3 regions of the Rhizobium sp. 11_C7_N12_5 genome follow, and region 1 is predicted to be linked to each of the others. Evidence: predicted binding sites of a transcription regulator. Region 1 holds the regulator's gene; each other region holds the start of a gene.
The links. Region 1 encodes LexA, which represses DNA repair genes until DNA is damaged. Its sites were predicted from a motif close to TGTTCNNNNTGTGTTCNG; they were not measured.
Positions count from the first base shown of each region.

Region 2: dnaE (DNA polymerase III subunit alpha) is a predicted target of LexA. The motif match lies at 2,260-2,277, and genes of this name have one in related genera.
Region 3: AB8B29_RS09305 (ATP-dependent helicase) is a predicted target of LexA. The motif match lies at 1,665-1,682, and genes of this name have one in related genera.

Region 1 covers NZ_JBPWPY010000001.1:1,336,875-1,342,021, forward strand. Annotated here, with positions in the region: gene gltA (citrate synthase) at 1-36, opposite strand, end outside; gene AB8B29_RS06690 (ComEC/Rec2 family competence protein) at 317-2,776, shown strand; gene lexA (transcriptional repressor LexA) at 2,757-3,479, opposite strand; gene AB8B29_RS06700 (VOC family protein) at 3,903-4,790, shown strand; gene kdsA (3-deoxy-8-phosphooctulonate synthase) at 4,787-5,147, shown strand, end outside.
Region 2 covers NZ_JBPWPY010000001.1:998,966-1,004,112, forward strand. Annotated here, with positions in the region: gene AB8B29_RS04840 (lipoprotein-releasing ABC transporter permease subunit) at 1-303, shown strand, start outside; gene AB8B29_RS04845 (ABC transporter ATP-binding protein) at 318-1,001, shown strand; gene AB8B29_RS04850 (DUF5680 domain-containing protein) at 1,009-1,476, opposite strand; gene AB8B29_RS04855 (hypothetical protein) at 1,562-2,158, opposite strand; gene dnaE (DNA polymerase III subunit alpha) at 2,513-5,147, shown strand, end outside.
Region 3 covers NZ_JBPWPY010000001.1:1,870,355-1,875,501, reverse strand. Annotated here, with positions in the region: gene AB8B29_RS09305 (ATP-dependent helicase) at 1-1,612, opposite strand, end outside; gene AB8B29_RS09300 (efflux RND transporter periplasmic adaptor subunit) at 1,970-3,136, shown strand; gene AB8B29_RS09295 (efflux RND transporter permease subunit) at 3,133-5,147, shown strand, end outside.

The DNA.
Region 1 (5,147 bases):
CTCACCCCAAGTTAGTTTCGCGCTTTGTTCCGTCATGCTGATCCTCCAAGATTTGGCGGGATTGACGCCATAAAAAGCGCCAAAAGGTTAAGCGACTACCGACTAGCTATATGATCCAGAGCCTAATGCCAAGTTATCCTAATGCCGAATTGTGCATTGCGGTATCAACTTTTGGGCAATGCAGTAGGGCATTTGATCCCCCTGTTCCGGTAAATGGCGCAATTTGGCAGTGGGTGTGCCGATTTTGGTTGAATTCACCGAATGGTGACGGCAAAAATCGCGTCATAGCTGTAGTTTTGCGTGAGGCAGGCAGTGAATGCCTAATTTAGAGGCACCGGAGCAGCAGGAGGATGGCAGGAATCTTCCTGGGCCTGCAGAGCCTCACCATGCCGCCACGCCCCTTGTTTCTCGTGCCAAAGCGGAGCAGCGGGAGCGGACGCAGGATCAGGCGCCGCCGGTCGCGCGTTTCTACCTGGCTGTCAGTCGCATCAGATCCTTTGTTTGGCGCCTGATCGAAGAGGAGGCCGCGCATGGTCGTGCCATCCTGTTTGCGCCGATCTATATGGGCCTCGGCGCGATCTTCTGGTTCAAGGCCGATATCGATCCGCCGCCGCAGACGGTCCTTGCTGCGCTTCTGGTCCTGGCTGGCAGCTTTCTTTTCAGGCGCGAAGCGGGCCGCGTGCTTCGGCATGTCCTCTTCGCCGGCATGCTGGTTTGTCTGGGCATGGCTCTGGCACAGTGGGAAAGCTGGCGGGCATCGACCGTCATGCTCGACTCGGCTGTGACCACGACCGTCACAGGTCGGATCGAAAGGCGAGAATCCTACGATAACGGAGGTTGGCGATACGTCGTCAAAGTCGACAAGACAGAAAAGCCGGCCATTCGCAGACCGCCGGAGCGCGTCACCATTTTCGTGCGCAAACAGGCAGAACCGTTCAACCTCGGCGACCGCATCCAGGGCAAGGCGCGACTGACGCCTCCGGCCGGACCTGCTCTGCCTGATCTCAACGATTTCGCGTTCAGTTCCTATTTCAACGGCATCGGTGCAAACGGCTTTGCCTTTGGAAAGCCGACCCTTCTGTCACCGGCCAGTGATGTTGCGGCGGATTCGGTGTTGGATAAGGCGGATATCTGGCTTGCCGGCCTGCGCAACAGCATAGGCGACAGGATTAGAAGGACCTTGCCCGGTGACACCGGCGCTTTCGCGGCCTCACTTGTCACCGATGAGAGACGCGCGCTTTCGGACGAAACGACCGAAGCGCTGCGAATGGCCGGGCTCACGCATATCATTGCCATTTCCGGCCTCAACATGGCGCTTTCGGCCGGTATCTTCTATATCGGCCTGCGTTATCTGTTCAGCCTGTTTCCCGGCATGGCGCAGGCATGGCCGACCAAGAAGATAGCCGCTTTCGGCGCGCTGGTAACCCTGACGGCTTACTATCTCATTTCCGGCTTTGGCGTGTCGGCCGAACGCGCCTTTATCATGATGGCGATCATGCTGGTTGCCGTGCTCTTCGACCGGCCGTCGATCAGTCTGCGCAACGTTGCGCTCTCGGCAATCGTCATTCTCAGCCTGTCGCCGTCGCAGGTGCTCGGACCGAGCTTCCAGATGTCCTACGCCGCGACGCTGGCGCTGGTATCCGGCTACACGCTTTGGAAACGGCGCCAGCATCGGGAAAATATTCTTTCGCGCTCCAGGCTCCTGAGCCCGTTGCTGTTCGTTACGCGCTTCTTCGGCAGCATATTGTCGACCTCCTTCATTGGCGGCGCGTCGACGGCGATCTTCTCGATCGAGCATTTTCACCGGTTGGCGACATACGGCCTTGCAGCCAATCTCGCTGCGATGCCGATCGTCTCCTTCGTCGTCATGCCGTTTGGCATGGCGGCCATGTTGCTTATGCCATTTGGCCTCGACGGGCCCTTTTGGCAAATCACCGGCGAGGGACTGGAGTTGGTCATCGCTATCGCCAAAACGGTGGCGGGATGGGGCGGCGATATTACCTTCGGCCGCCAGCCCGCCTGGCTTATGCCGACGTTCATCACAGGCTTTCTGCTCATGACGATGTTGCGAACGAGCGTGCGCCATGTGGGCCTGCTGTTGCTGCTTTCTTCCCTCGGCGTGGCAGCATTCGGCTCTGGCGTGCCCAAACCGGATCTTATGATTTCCGAGGATGGTGTTCTGGTTGCCTTGCGACAGGACGACATACTGGCAACAAATCGCGAAAGACCGCAGGCTTTCATTTTCGAACAGTGGCAGAGGGCGCTGGTTGCGAGCGAGCATCAACCTCCGACTATCCTTCCTGTTGACAGCCGCCTTCCCCAGATCAGCAAGACGGATCATCGCCGGCGATTGAGCGTCGAAGAGCAGGGCGCAGTTCGCAAGGCAATGGATGAAGCACTCGACCAGGCCATGCAGGGCAGTTTTGCTTGCCAAAAGGGCGCATGGTGCGTCGCGATGCTTGAAAATGGCGCGATGCTGGTCACCATCGAGGACGCAGCTTACCTGTCGCCGGCCTGCGATACGGCCAATATCGTCGTCACTCCCGTACGACTACGCCTGGATCGCTGCCGCTCCGGCGCCATGCTTTTCACAGGCGCCACATTGCGGCAGACAGGGTCCATTGAGATGGACCTCAGCACCGACAAGCCAAATGTGGTAACTGCGTTCGAAAATCCACAGCGCCCATGGGCTCGGCACAGAACATACGATTGGCGCACAGGCACATTCGGCGCGCCGATCGTCCGAGCATCACCGGTCAGTGATAACGGCGAATGAGGCCAACGAGCTTGCCTTGCACCTTGACGCGATCCGGCCCGAAGATGCGGGTTTCATAAGCGGGATTGGCTGCCTCGAGCGCGATGGAGGCCCCCTTGCGGCGGAAGCGCTTCAACGTCGCTTCCTCGTCGTCGACGAGCGCGACGACGATATCGCCCGGATTGGCAGTCGTTGCATTGCGAATGATGACCGTATCGCCGTCAAAAATGCCGGCATCGATCATTGAATCGCCTCTTACTTCCAGCGCATAGTGCTCGCCCGAGCCGAGCATGTCGGCAGGGACGGTTATGTCGTGGGTATTGTTTTGGATGGCCGAGATCGGAACGCCAGCGGCGATGCGGCCCATGACCGGTACCGAAACAGAACTGTTCTGGTCGTCGTTCGCCACTTTTGGCGGAGCAGGCGGCGCAACTGGCTGGGGTTTGCCGAGGCTGCCTTCGATGACGCTCGGCGAAAAGCCGCGGCGCGGCTGCAGGCTTGGATTATAGGCATCCGGCAGCTTGATGACCTCAAGCGCTCTGGCCCTGTTCGGTAGCCGGCGGATGAACCCTCGTTCCTCCAAAGCCGTGATCAGACGGTGAATACCGGATTTGGATGCAAGATCCAGCGCGTCCTTCATCTCGTCGAAAGATGGTGGCACGCCGGACTCCTTCATCCGTTCGTGAATGAAGAGAAGCAGTTCCTGCTGCTTGCGCGTCAACATCGTCTTGGAACCCCAGAATCGAGAAAAGCGTGAAACAAATCCAGAACGGACACTATATGTTCCATATGTGTTCCGCAAGTACTTAAATTTCGGTAAAGCTTTGCACGGACAGTTAAATATTCGACATCACTGGGTGGACCCGATAAAAGTCTCATATGGTTATATTCGCGCTAACATATCGGAAAACATAAGGAAATGCTGTTTAGTCCTTCATTGGGCGCATGCAGCCTACCTTGAGTAGCTGACGCATGGATGAAAGCCATTTTCACGACATGCGAATCCGGTACCGATCAAAGAATCAGCCGCGTGATCTGGCGTCTTCGACAGGACATGCGGTGTCTTGCGCCTCTATCGTCTTGCTTTCATCTTGAATTGGAGGATGGATGGGCGCAAACCTGCGGGCGCAGGAAAATAGGAGACATCATGACTTTGTCGCCGCATCCGCTGGATCATCTCGTATTGCCGACCGTCAATCTCGCTTTGGCGCGCGAGCGGCTCGGCAAGCTCGGTTTCACCGTCGCTCCCGACGCCCGGCATCCGTTCGGCACCGAGAATGCCTGTGTCTTCTTTGCGGACAAGACCTATCTTGAACCGCTGGCAGTGGCATCCCCCGAGCAATGTGAGGAGAGCGTCGGCGCGGGGAATGTCTTCGTTGCGCGCGATCAGGCCTACCGCTTCCGGCTCGGTGAAGACGGCTTTTCAGCCGTGGTGTTCGGCTCGGAGGATGCTGTCGCCGATGACGAGCGCTTTCGGGTAAGCGCCATCTCGGCGGGACGCATGCTGGATTTCTCGCGTCCCATGAAAATGCCGGATGGAACGGAGACCGTCGCCGGTTTTCGTCTCGCTTTCGCCGCCGATCTGCGTGCGCCGGATTTTCTGGCCTTCTGCTGCCAGCGCATCAATCCGCTGCCGGCCGATCGCAGCGTGCTGGAGCGCCATGAAAACGGCGTCACCGGCATTGCGCGGGTGGCGATATCGACACCCACCCCGGCCGCATTCCGCACTTTCTTCGAAGCGATCGTCGGTGAACCCTGGATATCGGAACATTCTTTCGGTCTGACGATCAGGGCGGCCAATGCCGATATCGAGCTCCTGACGCCGGCAGGCATGGAAGCGTTTTACGATTTGCCTGTTCACTCGGACGATCCCGGCTTGCAGGCGCGCGCAATCCTTTTCAAAACACGCGATCTTTCCGTGACATCGTCGCATTTCGCTGCTAACGGCGTCACCTACACGCGTAAGAACAATCGTATATTGACAAGGCTGGCCCCCGGACCGGGCGCCCTGTTCGCCTTCGAGGAGATAGCATGAGCACGAATTCTGAAGTGATCGTCGGCGAGGGAGCCTCCAAGGTTCTGTTTTCCAACACCGCCAAGCTGTCGCTTATTGCTGGTCCGTGTCAGATGGAAAGCCGCGAGCATGCTTTTATGGTTGCTGGCGCCCTGAAGGAACTCTGCGGCAAGCTTGGCATCGGCCTTGTCTACAAATCCTCCTATGACAAGGCGAACCGGACTTCGCTCTCCGGCAAGCGCGGAATCGGCCTTGAAAAATCCATGGAAGTCTTTGCCGATCTGAAAAAGGAATACGGTTTTCCGGTCTTGACCGACATTCACACGGAAGAGCAGTGTGCTATCGTCGCAAAGACGGTCGATATCCTGCAGATCCCGG
Region 2 (5,147 bases), 340 kb from region 1:
ATAATGCGCATCTTCTTCATGACAGGTGCTGCCATCGGCGTGGTCGGCACATTCGCCGGCGTTCTGCTCGGTGTCCTGGTCTGCCTGAATATCGAATCCATCCGGCAGTTCTTCTCCTGGATTTCGGGCACGGTGATCTTCAATCCGGAGGTCTATTTCCTCAGCAAGCTGCCGGCCCAGATGAATATGAGCGAGACCGTCTCCGTTGTTGTGATGGCACTGACGCTGTCTTTCCTTGCCACGATCTTTCCGGCCTGGCGTGCCTCGCGGCTCGATCCGGTGCAGGCGCTGCGCTACGAATAAGGAATTCGCATTTGATGAAAGGCAACGTCGTTCTCCAGCTTTCGGGCGTGGAGCGTCATTACGGGCAAGGCGATACCCAGCTATCGATCCTGAAGGGAGCCGATTTCGCCCTGCGCAGCGGCGAGATCGTCGCGCTGGTTGCGCCCTCCGGTACCGGCAAATCGACGCTCCTGCATGTGGCCGGCTTGCTCGAGCATCCCGATAGCGGCGAAGTGCTGATCAACGGTCAGGCATGCGAAGGCTTGTCCGACGACAAGCGTACGGCAGTTCGTCGCAGCGAGATCGGCTTCGTCTATCAGTTCCATCATCTGCTGCCGGAATTTTCGGCGCTTGAAAACATCATGATGCCGCAACTGATCTCAGGTCTCTCCCGCAAGGAGGCAAGTGAGCGCGCCGCCCAGCTTCTCGATTACATGCGCATCGGCCACCGCGGCGATCATCGACCGGCCGAATTGTCCGGCGGCGAACAGCAACGCGTCGCCATTGCGCGCGCCGTCGCCAATGCGCCTCTGGTACTGCTGGCCGATGAACCGACAGGCAATCTCGATCCCGCAACGGCACATTATGTCTTCGATGCCCTTGAAGCGCTGGTGCGGCAGTCGGGTCTGGCGGCATTGATCGCCACGCATAATCACGAACTCGCAGTCCGCATGGACCGCCGCGTCACATTGAGCGAAGGCAAGGTGGTCGAGGTCTGATCGCCCGTTACGGAACGATCAGCCCGCCGCGATAATCCAGCTCGTAGGCCTTGCGCTCCTTCACCATGATGACCTCGTGACCGATAAAATGGTCGCAGCCGCCGGTGCTGCGATCGACGTAACGGCCGAAGGCGTGTTCGAATTCGAAGCCGCCGAGAAAGCGTTTTTCATCGAGATAGAGCCGTAGCAGCGCTGATTTGATGACCATGCCGGCGCTCCGCCCGTCGATCAGGTCCGGCTCGACGATGCGGCCGAAATAGTTCATCGCCCAGACCGGCTCGTCGTCATGCCAGACCAGCTCCTGCCCGGCGAAATCCGTGCCGCCGAAATAGCTGTCGAGATAGCGCCAGCGGCCATTGGCATAGCCGATGTCATGCGAGCCGCTTCGGCAGGACGGCAGTCTCTCGCCATCTCCGACATAGGTCTCGGCCTTGGCGATGACAATGAAATCGTTCAGCTCGGCAAGATCCGGCATGGCCCTCTCCAATGATGGTGAGCGACCACAATGCCATGGAATGTGCAGCGTGTAAAGAACATATAGTGAACAGACGCTGTGTTTGCTATTGTCCGTCTCCGCAGATTTTCTGGCCGAAGTCGTCTTGCCAGTCCTCGATTTTGACCGTTTTGGCGTCTGCCTTGATATCCTTGCCGTTCTTTGTCGCCTTGCCGGTCAGGACATTGTAGTCGCAGTTGTACCCGGAATCGGGTTCGAGCGTATCGCGGGACACATAGGTATAGCCGGCAACGACGAAGCTGTTGTTGCGGTAGGCGAGTGTCAGCGTCTGCTCCCAGCGGTCGCGTCCGACGCTGTCATTTTGCGATGTGACGGTGATGGATCCGTTCGGCAGCGCCGCGATCGACGGTTCCTGGCCGACCATGCCGTCAGGCCCCACGCTGCCCCATATCTTGTTCGGCGCGCTGACTGCCAGATTCACCAGCGCATGTTCGCCACCGCGCAGATAGATGTAGATGCCGATCGGATTATCGGCCTGATCGTCGGGAGCCGATGCGACCAGCAGGGCGAGATCCGGCTTGCCGTCCTTGTTCCAGTCGCCGATCGCCGCGTCGATGATACGGTCGGGCGCAATGGCGTCCCCGGCATGCGCCGTGGTCGCGACCGAAAGCAGGGTGAAGGCGGCATAATTCAGTGATTTCATGATGATCTCCCCTTTGTCCCTGCATAGCCTCGGGTTGATCGAGCGTCCATCGGCAAGACGAAATATCGGACGATGAAATTTATTGATGCATCTATTGACTCCCGAACAAAAATAGAACAAAAAAGAAACATAACGAGTAAGGAGCGCGTAAATGACCGATATCATTCGAGACGTTGCAGCATTCACCTCCATCGTGATGTTCGTCGCCAGCTTTTCCCTCATCATGATGGCGATGTGAATTTTATTCCCATACGAGCACGTTGCCCCCGAGTTTAATGGGAGCAACTCATGGACTTTGTCGTCCGCAATGCCGAGAATGGCGGTGATTCATTCAGGCATGCGGAAGGGTATGAGATGGCGGATAAGGGTGGCAGCGGTGCAGCGATTGCGCCAGTTGGCGAGGCGCCGGAATTCGTGCATCTCCGGGTTCATTCCGCCTATTCCCTGCTTGAGGGCGCGCTGCCGCTCAAGAAGATACTGGCCAAGGCCATCGGCGACAATCAGCCGGCTATTGCCATCACCGATACTAACAATCTCTTCGTCGCCCTGGAGTTCTCCCAGAAGGCGATGGAGGAGGGGCTGCAGCCGATCATCGGCTGCCAGGTATCGATCGACATGGAGGATGGCGGCGAAGGCGAAAAGCGCGGGCCGCAACAGGCCCTTGCCAAGCTGCCCTCCATCGTCCTGCTCGCCGCCACGGAGCGGGGCTATGAGCGTCTTGTCGATCTGATCAGTCGTGCCTACCTCGGCGGCGAGGGCAATCATGCCGTTCACATCACCGCCTCGTGGCTGGAGGAGATCGGCACCGAGGGCATGATCGCGCTTACCGGCTCGCTCGGCGGGCCGGTCGATATAGCGCTGAAAGAGGGGCATGCGCCACAGGCGCTATCCCGGCTGCTGACGCTGAAGCGGCTGTTCGGCGACAGGCTGTATGTCGAACTGCAGCGCCACGGCACCTATGATCGCCGTCACGAACAAAAGATGCTCGCACTCGCCTATGAGCATGCGCTTCCGCTGGTTGCCACCAACGAGGCTTTTTTCCCCACCCGCGACGATTACGATGCCCACGACGCCCTTATGGCGGTCGCTCACAATGCCATCGTCTCGGACGATACGCGTTTCCGCCTGACGCCTGATCACTATCTGAAGAGCCGTGCCGATATGGCGAAGCTGTTCTCCAATCTGCCAGAGGCGCTGGAGAATACCGTCGAGATTGCTCGGCGCTGCTCCTTCGTTCTGCAAACGCGCAAGCCGATCCTGCCACGCTTCACCGGCGCCGCCGATGATGAGGAAGAGGCCGATCGCGCCGAATCGGCGGAGTTGCGCGCTCAGGCGGTCGAGGGTCTTGATCAGCGTCTCGCTTCGCTCGGCATGGCGCCGGGCTATGTGGAAAAGGACTATCGGGAGCGGCTGGAATTCGAGCTCGGCGTTATCGAGGGTATGAAATTCCCCGGCTACTTCCTGATCGTTGCCGACTTCATCAAATGGGCCAAGCGGCATGATATTCCCGTCGGGCCGGGCCGTGGTTCGGGCGCAGGCTCGCTGGTCGCCTATGCGCTGACGATCACCGACGTCGATCCACTGCGCTTCTCGCTGCTGTTCGAGCGCTTCCTCAATCCATCACGCGTCTCGATGCCGGACTTCGATATCGACTTCTGCCAGGATCGGCGCGAAGAGGTGATCCGCTACGTGCAGGCCAAGTATGGCCGCGAGCAGGTGGCGCAGATCATCACCTTCGGTTCGCTGCAGGCGCGCGCCGCCCTTCGCGACGTCGGCCGCGTGCTGGAGATGCCCTACGGCCAGGTCGACAAGATCTGCAAACTGGTGCCGAACAATCCTGCCAATCCGACACCGCTCAGCAAGGCGATCGAGGAAGAGCCGCGCCTGCAGGAGGAGGCTGACAAGGAACCGGTCGTCGCCCGCCTGCTCGATATCGCCCAGAAGATCGAAGGACTTTACCGTCACGCCTCGACACATGCCGCCGGCATCGTCATCGGCGACCGGCCGCTCTCCAAGCTAGTGCCGATGTATCGCGATCCGCGCTCCGACATGCCGGTCACCCAGTTCAATATGAAATGGGTCGAGCAGGCCGGCCTGGTGAAGTTCGACTTCCTCGGCTTGAAGACGCTGACGGTCCTGAAGACAGCCGTCGATTTCGTCGCCAAGCGCGGCATCGCGATCGATCTTGCCAGCATCCCACTCGAGGATAAGCCGACCTACGACATGCTCTCGCGTGGCGAAACGGTCGGCGTGTTCCAGGTGGAAAGTGCGGGCATGCGCAAGGCTCTCATCGGCATGCGCCCGGACTGCATCGAGGACATTATCGCGCTGGTGGCGCTCTATCGCCCCGGCCCGATGGAGAATATCCCGGTCTACAATGCCCGCAAGCACGGTGAGGAAGAGATCGAATCGATCCATCCGAAGATCGACTACCTTCTGAAGGAGACGCAGGGCGTCATCGTCTACCAGGAACAGGTGATGCAGGTCGCCCAGGTGCTGTCGGGCTATTCGCTCGGCGAGGCCGATCTTCTGCGCCGCGCCATGGGTAAGAAGATCAAGGCGGAGATGGACCAGCAGCGTGAGCGTTTCGTCGATGGCGCCGTCAAGAACGAGGTGTCGAAGGGGCAGGCGGACGTCATCTTCGATCTCTTGGCCAAGTTCGCCAATTACGGCTTCAACAAGTCCCACGCCGCCGCCTACGCCATCGTCTCCTATCAGACCGCCTATATGAAGGCGCATTATCCGGTGGAGTTCCTGGCGGCGTCGATGACGCTGGATATGGCCAACACTGACAAGGTCAACGACTTTCGTCAGGATGCCAAGCGCCTGGGCATCGAGGTCATCGCGCCCTCGGTCCAGACCTCCTTCCGCCATTTCGAGACCGGCGAAAACCGCATCTATTATGCACTGGCCGCCATCAAGGGCGTCGGCGAATCCGCCGTGCAGCACATTGTCGAGGTGCGCGGCGATCAGCCATTTGCCAGCATCG
Region 3 (5,147 bases), 530 kb from region 1:
GGATCTGCTCGGCAAGTTCGGTGTGCGGCGTATTTTCGAGCAGGCCCTGCCAGCGGCGGAAGGATTGCACGACGTCGAACAGCGCCTTGCGCGCCTTTGGCTTCATCTCGTCGGTCTCGATGATGTCGGCCGCTGCCGCCAGCATCGGAATATCGCGCACGCGGGCGTAGTCGTGCAGCGCGCGCACCGTGGTGTCGCCGAGGCCGCGCTTCGGGGTGTTGACGATGCGCTCGAAGGCGAGATCGTCGGCCGGCTGGCAGACCAGGCGGAAATAGGCCATGGCGTCGCGGATTTCGAGGCGCTCGTAGAAGCGAGGGCCACCGACGACGCGGTAGTTCAGGCCTAGCGTGACGAAACGGTCTTCGAATTCGCGCATCTGGAAGGAGGCGCGCACCAGGATCGCCATGTCGTTCAGCTTGTGTTTGTTGCGCTGAAGCTGCTCGATCTCCTCGCCGATGGCGCGGGCTTCCTCCTCGGAATCCCAGGAGGCGTGCACCTGCACCTTGATGTCGTCAGGGTCGGAACGGTCGGTGAACAGCGTCTTGCCGAGCCGGCCCTCATTATGGGCGATCAGATGCGCGGCGGCACCGAGGATGTGCTCGGTGGAGCGGTAGTTGCGCTCGAGCTTGATCACCTTGGCGCCGGGAAAATCCTTTTCGAAGCGCAGGATATTGTCCACCTCCGCGCCGCGCCAGCCATAGATCGACTGGTCGTCGTCGCCGACGCAGCAGACATTCTGCAGCTCGCCCTTCGGCCGTTGGGCCAGCAGGCGAAGCCACATATATTGCGCCGTGTTGGTGTCCTGATACTCGTCGACGAGGATATAGCGAAAGCGCTGGTGGTAGTCCTTCAATATGTCAGGATTCTGCCGGAACATATTGATCGGATGCAGCAAAAGGTCGCCGAAGTCGCAGGCGTTCAGCGTCTTCAGGCGGTTTTGGTAAGCGGCATAGAGTTCGCGGCCCTTGCCGTTGGCAAAGGCGCGGGCGTCGCCCTCTGGAATCTCGGCGGGGCCAAGACCCTTGTTCTTCCACGTGTCGATCATGCCGGCGAATTGCTTGGCCGGCCAGCGCTTGTCGTCCAGGCCCTCTGCCTGGATCAGCTGCTTGATCAGGCGGATGACGTCGTCGGTATCGAGAATGGTGAAGCTGGAAGAGAGGCCGACCAGCTCTGCATGGCGGCGCAGAAGCTTGACGCCGATCGAGTGGAAGGTGCCGAGCCAGGGCATGCCCTCGACAGCGCCGCCGACGAGCAGGGCGACGCGTTCCTTCATTTCGCGCGCCGCCTTGTTGGTGAAGGTGACGGCGAGGATCTGGCTGGGGAAGGCGCGGTTGGTGGAGAGGATATGGGCGATGCGGGTCGTCAGCACACGCGTCTTGCCGGTTCCGGCGCCGGCAAGCACCAGAACAGGCCCGTCGAGCGTCTCCACCGCTTCCGTCTGTTCCGGATTGAGGCCTGCGAGATAGTCCGGCCGGCGGTGGCTGTCGCGCGCCGCCATGGCGCGGGCTGCAATGCCGCCGCCTATGCTGCCTGCATCCGGCGCAGAACGGCGCGGCGCCAGATGCTCCGGCTCCTCGTCAAAGAAGGGAATGTCGTCATGTCCGATGGTCATGCGGCCCAATGTAATGATTCTACCCTGAAAGGCAAAAGAAACGGGCTGAAAATAGAACAAAAAGTGCACATTCACAGGCAAAGCAGGTAACGGGGAGGCTGTTCCCGCATCTGAACGGGAGATGTGGGAGTGCGAATGAAACGCCTCGTTGTCTGCGGAAATATTACAACTTTGTCATAGTCTGCGGCAAAGCTTGCCGCATATGTATAAAAAAACGATATTGCAGAAAATCGGGCACAATCGTGCGTTATGAAGCCAACCCGAACTTGGCCTCGGCAAGCGCGCTTGACGCGACGAGGCCATGCCAAACCGACGACGCGATTTCATCGCCTCTGACACAACGAGCCGGAGACGTGCATGACCGCCTGGAAGCAGCTTTCCTTGTGTTTTTTCTTGCTGGTGGCGGGTCTTGCCGCCGCCGTGGCCTTCGTGCCGGGCTCAGCCGGCCTGTTGCGGGGGGCTGGCGTTCCGGAAGCCGTGGTGGCGGTTGTTGCGCCCGGCAAGAGCGACAATGGCGAGAAGCAGGCTAGTGCTGCCAATGGCGGTGCACGCCGCGGCCAGAATGTGCCGCTCGTCGTTACGGAGCCGGTGGTCGGCGGCATCGTCAATGACCGCCTCAGCGCCATCGGTACAGGCGACGCCATCCGTTCGGTCGTCGTCATGCCGCAGGCAGCCGGCACGATCCGGGAAATCCTCATCAAGTCCGGCGATCGGATAAAGCAAGGACAGGTGTTGGCCCGCCTCGACGATGACGAGCAGGTCATCGCTCGCGGCCAGGCGGAAGTAGCGCTGAGGAGCGCATCCGAGAAATCCCAGCTCTATCGCAATATCAAGTCCAGCGTGTCGCGCATGGATGTCTTCGATGCCGAGATCGTCGAGCAGGGCGCCAAGCTGGCGCTGCAATCGGCGGAACTCGCCTTGAAGCGCCGCGATATCGTTGCGCCGATCGACGGCATCGTCGGGATCGTGCCGGTCGTCGTCGGCGACAACGTGACGACGACGACGAGCATCGTGACACTGGACGACCGCTCCGAGATCCTGGTGGACTATTGGGTGCCGGAACGCTTCGCCAATACGGTCAAGGTCAATCAACCGGCGGAAGCGACATCGGTTGCGCTGCCGGGGCGCGTCTTCACCGGTGTGGTCGAGGCGGTAGACAATCGTATCGATGGCGCCAGCCGGACCTTGCGCGTGCGCGCCCGCATCGACAACGCCGCCGATGAGCTGCGGGCCGGCATGTCCTTCAATGTCGGCATGCGCTTCTCCGGCGAAACCTATCCCTCCGTCGATCCGCTTGCGGTGCAGTGGGACGGAGAGGGCGCGCATGTATGGCGCGTTGCCGACGGCAAGTCGTCGAAGGTGCGTGTCAGCATCGTGCAGCGCAATCCGGATGCCGTCTTGGTCAAGGGCGATCTTCGCGATGGCGATCTCATCGTCATCGAAGGATTGCAGCGTGTGACCGAAGGCGGCGACGTTCGGTTTGCGCGCGATGTCGCCCAGGCCTCGGAGGTCATCACGCAATGACGGGGCAGGGCGATGAGATGAAGGAAGCCGGCGCGGGTTCGGGCAAGCAGTCCTTTACCGCGCTTTTCGTGCGCCGGCCGATCCTGGCGTTGGTTTTCAATACGCTGTTGGTCGTTGCCGGCCTTGCCGCTTATGTCGGCGTCGAGGTGCGTGAGCTGCCGGATGTCGACCGTCCCGTCGTCACGGTGCGAACCGTATTCGACGGCGCGTCGCCGCAGACGGTGGATCAGGAGCTGACCAAGGTCATCGAAGGTGCTGTCGCTCGCGTCAGTGGTCTGAAATCGGTCTCCTCCAGCTCGTCCTTCGGACAGAGCAGGGTGACGCTGGAGTTCTCCGACGCCACGGATCTCTCGGTCGCCGCCAACGACGTCCGCGATGCCATCGGCCGCATCACCGAGCAATTGCCCGATCAGGCCGATGCGCCGCAGATCGTCAAAGCGGATTCGGATTCGCAGCCGATCATGCGCCTTGCCGTAACCTCCAGCACGTTGACGATGGACGACCTGACGCAGCTCGTCGACAAGGAGATTACCGACCGGCTGGCTTCGGTCGAAGGCGTTGCCGATGTCGAGCTTTACGGCGATCAGGAGAAAGTCTTCCGGATCGATGTCGATCAGGCAGCGCTGGCCGGACGTGGTCTGACGATCGGCGATCTGACGACCGCGCTTGCGACGGCCGCGCTCGACGTGCCGGCGGGGTCGCTGAAAAGCGCCCGTCAGGATATCGTCGTGCGCGCTACGGCTGCGCTGCAGACGCCGGAGGATTTTGCGCGGCTGATGGTCAAGGACCGTGTGCGGCTTTCCGATGTCGCTACCGTAACGCTCGGTCCGCGCGACGGGACGACCGCGCTGCGCTCCAACGGCGTGCAGGGGATCGGCCTCGGCATTATCCGTCAGGCGCAGTCGAATACGCTCAATATCTCGGAAGGCGTGAAGTCTGTTGTCGCGCAACTTTCGAAGTCGCTGCCCGAGGGGACGCGTATCGTCATCACCAGCGATGATGCCGTGTTCATTCAGGGAGCGATCCACGAGGTCGTGCTGGCGCTCATCCTTTCCGCGCTGATCGTCACCGTCGTTATCTATCTCTTCCTGAGAGACTGGCGGGCAACGCTGATCCCGGTCGTCACCATGCCGGTGGCGCTGACGGGTACGCTCGCCGCGCTCTACATGGTCGGTTTCTCGGTCAATATCCTGACGCTGCTGGCGATCGTACTTGCCACCGGCCTCGTGGTCGACGACGCCATCGTCGTGCTGGAAAACATCGTCCGTCGCAGGGCCGAGAAAATCGGGCCGCGGGCCGCCGCCGTGCTCGGCACGCGCGAAGTCTTCTTCGCCGTCATTGCGACGACGGCCACGCTTGCTGCGGTGTTCATTCCGCTGTCGTTCCTGCCGGGGCAGGTGGGCGGCCTGTTCCGCGAGTTCGGCTTCGTGCTTGCCTTCTCCGTCGGCCTGTCTTCGATCGTGGCATTGACGCTTTGCCCCATGCTCGCGTCGCGCATGCTCACCAAGGAGATGCGCGAGGATCACGGCATGCTCGGCCGTTTCGGCGAGCTGTTTGCCGCCATCTATCGTCGGACGCTGCGGGCCTGTCTCAATGGGCCGCTTGTGGTCATCGTCTTCTGCGCCCTGTTCTCGGCTGCCGCCGTCTTGGCATTCATGAATGTCAAAAGCGAACTGACGCCAAACGAAGACCGGGCCATGGTCATGCTTCGCCTGACCACGCCGCAGGGGGCGGGTCTCGATTACACGAAGGATCAATTGCAGCGCGTCGAGGAGCGGCTGCAGCCGCTGATGGATAGCGGCGATATCCGCAATATCTACGCAATCTCCGGCATGAACGGCCAGAAGAATAGCGGTTTCATGGTGCTGACCCTGGCGCCATGGAGCGAACGTCATCGCACGCAGCAGGACATCGTTTCCGACATCAACCGCGCCACGGCAAATGTGCCGGCCCTGCGCGGCAACGTTATTCAGGCCAACAGCCTGCGCATTCGCGGCGCCGGCAGTGGCGT